Regions from separate parts of the Curtobacterium oceanosedimentum genome, predicted to be linked through region 2. Evidence: riboswitches for the same ligand, from Rfam matches in the RefSeq annotation. Region 2 holds a riboswitch; the other holds the start of a gene.
What was found. Region 2 has a riboswitch for thiamine pyrophosphate ahead of ABIC52_RS04275 (ECF transporter S component). Riboswitches for the same ligand answer to the same signal wherever they lie in the genome.

Region 1: another riboswitch for thiamine pyrophosphate. It lies ahead of thiM (hydroxyethylthiazole kinase); the one in region 2 lies ahead of ABIC52_RS04275 (ECF transporter S component).

Annotation. Positions count from the first base shown of each region.
Region 1 is NZ_JBEPMD010000004.1:67,669-71,066, reverse strand. Features, by position in the region: gene ABIC52_RS05520 (MFS transporter) at 1-23, shown strand, start outside; gene ABIC52_RS05515 (NUDIX domain-containing protein) at 96-1,040, opposite strand; TPP riboswitch at 1,109-1,204, shown strand; gene thiM (hydroxyethylthiazole kinase) at 1,193-2,101, shown strand; gene thiE (thiamine phosphate synthase) at 2,098-2,766, shown strand; gene thiD (bifunctional hydroxymethylpyrimidine kinase/phosphomethylpyrimidine kinase) at 2,763-3,398, shown strand, end outside.
Region 2 is NZ_JBEPMD010000003.1:115,214-118,611, reverse strand. Features, by position in the region: gene ABIC52_RS04280 (ABC transporter ATP-binding protein) at 1-1,299, opposite strand, end outside; gene ABIC52_RS04275 (ECF transporter S component) at 1,296-2,045, opposite strand; TPP riboswitch at 2,041-2,152, opposite strand; gene ABIC52_RS04270 (hypothetical protein) at 2,243-2,563, opposite strand; gene glgX (glycogen debranching protein GlgX) at 2,693-3,398, shown strand, end outside.

The DNA of each region.
Region 1 (3,398 bases), on a different contig from region 2:
AGCGGTACGTGCCCGAGGGCTGACGCCATGGCGGGCTCCTGCTCGCCGGGGCGGGCTCCTGCTCGCCGGGGCGGGCTCCTGCTCGCTGCGTCGGGCTACTGCTCGCGGAACCAGCCCGGGCCGCGCACCTCGGCCCCCAGCGCCTCGACGCGGGTCCGGAGCTCCCGGTCCGCCGTCACGACGACGACCGGGACGTGACCGTCGGCGAGCGCCGACCGGGCGGCCTCGACGATCGCGTCGTCGCCGGAGCCCTCGGCACGGACGATCCCGACCGAGGCGCCACCGGTCCCGACCGAGTCGCCGTCGACCCCGGCCGGGGCGCCGGCTACCGCGGACCCCGTCGCGCCGGCGGCTCGTGCCGCACCCTCGAGCACCACCGTCCACCGGGGCCACCACCGTGCGAAGGGCAGCCCGAGCTCCCCCGCGTCCACGCCCCGTGCGGCGAGCGCCGCCACGGACGACAGCAGCCGCTCGGCCGCACCCGCGCGGTCCTTCCACCAGCCGTCCGGCACGCTGCCGACCACGTTCGCCGCGTCGACCACGACGTGCGGGACGGTCCCCATTGCGGCACGCAGCGCCGGCCACGAGGCACCGAAGCCCGGGTGCAGCGGCAGCGCGTCGACCTCGGCGACGGGCACCCACGACAGCGCGAGGCTCTCGCGGTCGGCGATCACCGGCTCGAACGGGGTCCGGGCGCGTCCGACGACGGTCGTGTAGGTCCAGAACCCGAGGTCGAGCACGGCGGCGTGCCGGAGGTCGATGCCGTCCTCGGGCACCCCTGCCTCCTCCGCGGACTCCCGGAGCGCCGCGGTGACGGCGTCCTCGTCCTGGTGCCGAGCTCCGCCGGGGATGCCCCACGTGCCGCCGTGGTGGCTCCACTCGACGCGGTGCTGCAGGAGCACGCGTCCGGCGCCGTCGTCGACGAGCAGGCCGGCCGCACCGAACCGTCCCCAGGCCTTCGTGCCGTCCGGTCCGACGGCCCACGCGTCGCCGGGGTCGCGGGGTCCGGGCGGCGGTCCGGGAGGGGTCACGTCAGGCACCCGTCAACACTGGCACACCGCACCCCCGGTGTGCCCGGAGGAGGTCGTCGGACGTCGTGTACGGTGTCGTCCGAGACACGGGGTGCCGCACCGAGCGGCTGAGATCACACCCGTCGAACCTGCTCGAGCTCGTACTCGCGAAGGGATCGTCCATGCACACCGCTGCGCCCGTACCCGGATCCGCCGGCACCCCGTCCCCGGACTGGCCTGCCCGCACCGCCACGCTGCTCGAGGAGGTGCGCGCCCGCAGCCCCCTGGTGCAGTGCATCACGAACACGGTGGTGCAGAACGTCACGGCGAACGTCCTGCTCGCCCTCGGCGCCTCCGCCGCGATGGTCGACGTCACCTCCGAGGCCGGTCCGTTCGCCCGGGTGGCCGACGCGCTGCTCGTGAACACCGGCACGCCCCACCCCGAGCCGCGTGCGGCATCGGTCGAGGCAGCCACCGCGGCGGTCGACGCCCGTACCCCGTGGGTCCTGGATCCCGTCGCGGTCGGATCGCTCCCGGTCCGCACCGCCCTCGCCCACGACCTGCTCGCGCTCCGACCGACCGTGCTGCGCGGCAACGCCTCGGAGGTCCTCGCCCTGCTCGGCGCCGCCGACGGTGGGCGCGGGGTCGACAGCACCGCCGCCACGGACGAGGCGCGGACGGCCGTGCTCCGGGCGGCGGACGGGAGGCTCGTGGGCGCGGTGGCCGTGTCCGGTCCCGTCGACCTGCTGGTCGCGCCCGGTACCGGTGTGGTGCGGGTCGCGAACGGGACACCGCTGCTGACCCGGATCACCGGTGGCGGGTGCGCGCTCGGCGCGGTGATCGCCGCCTTCGCCGCGGTGACGCCGGACGACCCGGGTGCCGCTGCGGTCGCCGGCACGGTGGTGCACACGGTCGCCGCCGAGCTCGCCGCGCGGGACGCCGGTGGCCCCGGCACGTTCCAGCCGCTGTTCCTCGACCGGCTCGCGTCCCTGACCCCCGACGACGTCGTCCGGGTGGCACGCGTCACCACGGAGTCCGCGCCGTCCCCCGGCACGGAGCCCGCTGCGACGACCACGGGGGTCCGACCGTGAGCGCCCCGACGGACCTCGGCGTCTACCTGGTCACCGATCCGGTGCTCGTCGACCGGCACGGCAGGGGTGTGCTCGGCGTCGTCCGTGCCGCGGTCGACGCCGGCGTGCGGCTCGTGCAGGTGCGGGACAAGCAGGCACCGGTCCGGGACCTCCTCGCCCTGACCGTCGCGGTGGCCGACGCCGTCGGGGACCGCGCGACCGTCGTGGTGGACGACCGGACGGACGTCGCGCTCGCCGCCCGACGTGCCGGACACCGGGTCGCCGGCGTCCACCTCGGCCAGTCCGACCTGCCCGTCGCGGCCGCCCGGGCGCTCCTCGGCCCGGACGCGCACGTGGGACTCACCGCGAACACGCCGGACCACCTCGCGGCCCTCGCGGAGCTCCCCCGCGGCACGGTCGACCTGCTCGGCGTCGGCGTCGTGCACCCGACCGCGACGAAGCCGGACCACCCACCGGCACTCGGCGTCGACGGCGTCGCCCGGATCGCCGGAGCGGCACGAGCGCTCGGGGTGCCGTGCGTCGCGATCGGCGGCGTGACCCTCGACGACGTGGCGCCGCTCCGGGCCGCCGGTGCCGCGGGCGTCGCGGTCGTGTCCGGGATCTGCGCCGCCGCCGACCCGAACGCGGCCGCGACCGCGTACCTCCGCGCGTGGAGCGGGGCATGACCGCCGCGGGGACCGCCGCGGGCTCGACGCCGCCGGTCCGGACCGGACCGACCGGGCTGCTCGTGCCGCGGGTCCTGAGCATCGCGGGCACCGACCCGACGGGCGGCGCCGGACTCCAGGCGGACCTCAAGGCGATCGCGGCGCACGACGGCTACGGGATGGGCGTCGTGACGGCCCTCGTCGCGCAGAACACCCACGGCGTCCGGTCGGTGCACGTCCCCGACGTCGGGTTCCTCCGCGAGCAGCTCGACGCCGTGTCGGACGACGTGGTGGTCGACGGCGTCAAGATCGGGATGCTCGGCACCGTCGAGGTCGTCCGCACCGTCACCGACTGGCTCCGCGCACGCCGCCCGCCCGTGGTCGTCGTCGACCCGGTGATGGTCGCGACGAGCGGCGACCGGCTGCTCGACCGGCAGGCCACGGCCGCGATGGGCGACCTGCTCGCACTCGCCGACCTCGTGACGCCGAACCGTGCGGAGCTGACCGACCTCGTCGCGCTCGCCGGGGGCACGGCCTCGAGCCCCGTCGATGCAGCACGGCTGGTGGCCCGCCGCTGGGACGTGCTGGTGCTCGCGAAGGGCGGGCACGACACCGGCCCGACCGCCGACGACGTGCTCGTCCGACCCGACGGC
Region 2 (3,398 bases):
TTCCTCGCGGACGCTCCGTGCGACGAACTGGTGTCCGGGGTCCTGGAACACCGTGCCGATGCGGGCGGCGAGCTGTCGGCTCGTCCACCGGATGGGCGCGTCACCGGCCGAACCGGCGAGGTCGGGCGTCGCATGCAGCGTGCCGCTCGCGGGGCGCAGGAGTCCGGCGAGGGTGAGGCCGAGCGTCGACTTGCCGACGCCGTTCGGGCCGGTGACCGCGAGGACCCGTCCGCGCCGGACCCCGAGGTCGATGTCGCTGCCGACGGGGCTGCTGCCGGCACGCCCGAGGATGCCCCCACGCGCGGTCGCGAGCCCCCGCGCCTCGAGCAGCCCCGCGCCCTCGTCGAGCGGGCGGAAGGCGCCCCCGGCCACCGGTGTTCCCGGTGCTGATCCGCCCGCTCGCTCGCTCGTCGACACGACCGGACGACCGGCACCGGCCGTCGACCCGACCGGACGACCGGCGCCGGCCGTCCGCGCGACCGGACGTCCGCCGCCCGCTCGCGACGACCCCCGGGCCGGCTCGGCGCCGGGCACCCACACGCCGGCCGCGGTCAGGGCGGCGCCGTGCTCGGCGAGCACCGTCGCCGGAGCCCCGTCCGCGACCACGCCGCCTCCGGGTTCGAGCAGCACGAGCCGGTCGACCAGGTCGAGCCAGGTGCCGATCCGGTGCTCGACGACGAGCATGGTCGCGCCGGTGGAGTCGAGCAGCGCCCGCACGGCGTCGTGGACCTGGGCGACACCCTCGGGGTCGAGGTTGGCGCACGGTTCGTCGAGCACGAGCACCCCCGGACGCATCGCGAGCACGCCCGCGAGCGCCAGACGCTGCCGCTGCCCGCCGGAGAGTCGGCTCGTGGACCGGTCGAGCGGCAGGTCGAGTCCGACGACCCCGAGCGCGTGCCGGACGCGTTCCCACGTCTCGGCCCGGGGGACGCCGGTGTTCTCGCACCCGAAGGCCACGTCGTCGCCGATCCGCGACATCACCGTGTGCGCCTCGGGGTCCTGCATGACGAGGCCGACACGCCCGCGGACCGCGCGGGGCTCGGCACCGTCGACCAGGACCGAGCCCTGCACGGCTGCGGCGGTGTCGTCGTCGGGGTCGGGCTCGTCGGCGAGGACCGCCGCCACCGCCCGGAGCACCGTCGACTTGCCGGCTCCCGAGGGGCCGACGACCGCGACGCGCTCACCCGGCTCGACGACGAGGTCCAGGCCGCGGACCGCCCAGGCGTCACGCCCGGCGTACCGCCAACCCCAGTCGTCGAAGGCGACGCGCGCCGCCCCCGGGGACGACACGGCCGTCACCGGGCGGCGCGGGACCCGCGCTCGGCCTGCTCGGCGGCAGGCGTCGCGGTGCCGGACCGCGCACCGTCGGCCGGAGCGGTCGCGTCGGTCGGGGCGGACGGCTCCTGCGCGGTCGTCACGGTCGAGCGGCGGGCGTGCTCACGCCCCGCGGCGAACGAGGACAGCACGCCGGTCGCGGCGAGCGCCCGCACGAGCAGCCACGAACCGAGCCCGGCGATCACGGCGCCGGACACCACGGCGGACACGACGTAGACGGTCTTGAACGCGGCGTCGAGGCCCGGGTACCAGAGCACGGTGTCGTTGATGCCGAGGGCGAGCCCGGCGGCGGCACCGGCGAGCACGACGACGGGCAGTCGGTAGGCCCGGTAGAGGAACAGTGCGAGCACGAGCTCGGCCCCGAGGCCCTGCACGAGCCCGGCCTCGAGCGTCAGCCACCCCCACTGGGTGCCGAGCAGCGCCTCGACGCTGGCCGCGACCATCTCGGCGTAGAGCGCGGCGCCGGGCTTCCGGACGACGATCGCGACGACGGGCCCGGCGAGCAGCCAGACCCCGCCGAAGAGCGCCTGGGTGCCCGGCAGGACCAGGCCTGCGACGGCGCTGATCGGCTCGTAGCCGAACTCCCAGAGCTTGAAGACGACACCGATCGCGACGGCGAGGACGCTCGCGACGACGATGTCGACCACCCGCCAGCGCAACGAGCGCCGGACGGTGGTGGACGGTGCTGCGGACTGCGTGGTTGCAGGCATGGTTGCTGACTCCTCCCTGCGCCGGCATGACCCGGATCAGGTTCGACGGTCGGAGCGCCGTTCGCTCCCTCTCAGCCCGGCGGTCCCGGACTCCCGTGTGTGTGCCAGCAGTCTAGACGCGGTCGCGTCGGAGGACGTGCCCCCGTGACGGACGGGAGGCCCGTGGCGGCGTCGCCACGGGCCTCCCGTCCGGTGGGTCACTTCTTGAGGGCGCGGATCACCTTGCTCAGGGCCTTGCCGGTCACCCAGATGGTGGGGATGCTCACCGCGAGCAGCGAGATCAGGTTCGGCTCGAACTGCAGGTCCTGACCCGGTCGGCGCACGTACGCGCCGACGGGGAGCGAGGCGCCGCCACCGCCGCCGCCGCCGTTCTCGTCGTCGCCGCCGGCGCCGAAGCCGAACCAGCCGATCGACACCGGGATCAGGGTCTGGTCGCCGACCTCGACCGGCTCCCCGTAGTTCGTCGAGACGCCCACCGGGCGCACCTTGTCTGCGATCTGACTCACGATGTTGGCCATGCGCGCGAGGCTACTCGGCCGTTCCTCCACAGGCCGGGGCCGCGCTCCTGGTGTCCACGGCTGTGGCTTGTCTGCGGACGCGGGCAGGCTACGCCGATATGTTGGCCGGACCCACACCTGGAGGACCGTTTGCACACCTGGCCCGGCAACCCGTACCCCCTCGGGGCGACCTACGACGGCAGCGGCACGAACTTCGCCCTGTTCAGCGAGGTCGCCGACCGCGTGGAACTGTGCCTGTTCGACGACGCGGGGAACGAGGAGTGCGTCGACCTGGTCGAGGTGGACGCCCACGTCTGGCACGCCTACCTGCCGAACGTCGCCCCGGGGCAGGAGTACGGCTTCCGTGTGCACGCCCCGTACGATCCGGCGAACGGGCTGCGCGGCAACCCGAACAAGCTGCTCCTCGACCCCTACGCCAAGGCGACCAGCGGCGACATCGACTGGGACCAGGCGCTGTTCTCGTACACGTTCGGCGACCCGGACTCGACCGACGACCAGGACTCGGCGTCCCACATGATGAAGGGCGTCGTCATCAACCCGTTCTTCGACTGGCAGGGCGACCGGGCTCCCCGGATCCCCTACGGCGAGACGGTGATCTACGAGGCGCACGTCAAGGGCCTCACCGAGACGCACCCGGACGTGCCCGAGGAGCAGCGCGGCACCTACGCCGGCGTCGCCCACCCCGCCGTGATCGAGCACCTCAAGCGGCTCGGCATCACGACGCTCGAGCTCATGCCCGTGCACCAGTTCGTCAACGACTCCACGCTGCAGGAGAAGGGGCTGTCGAACTACTGGGGCTACAACACGATCGGCTTCTTCGCGCCGCACTCGCACT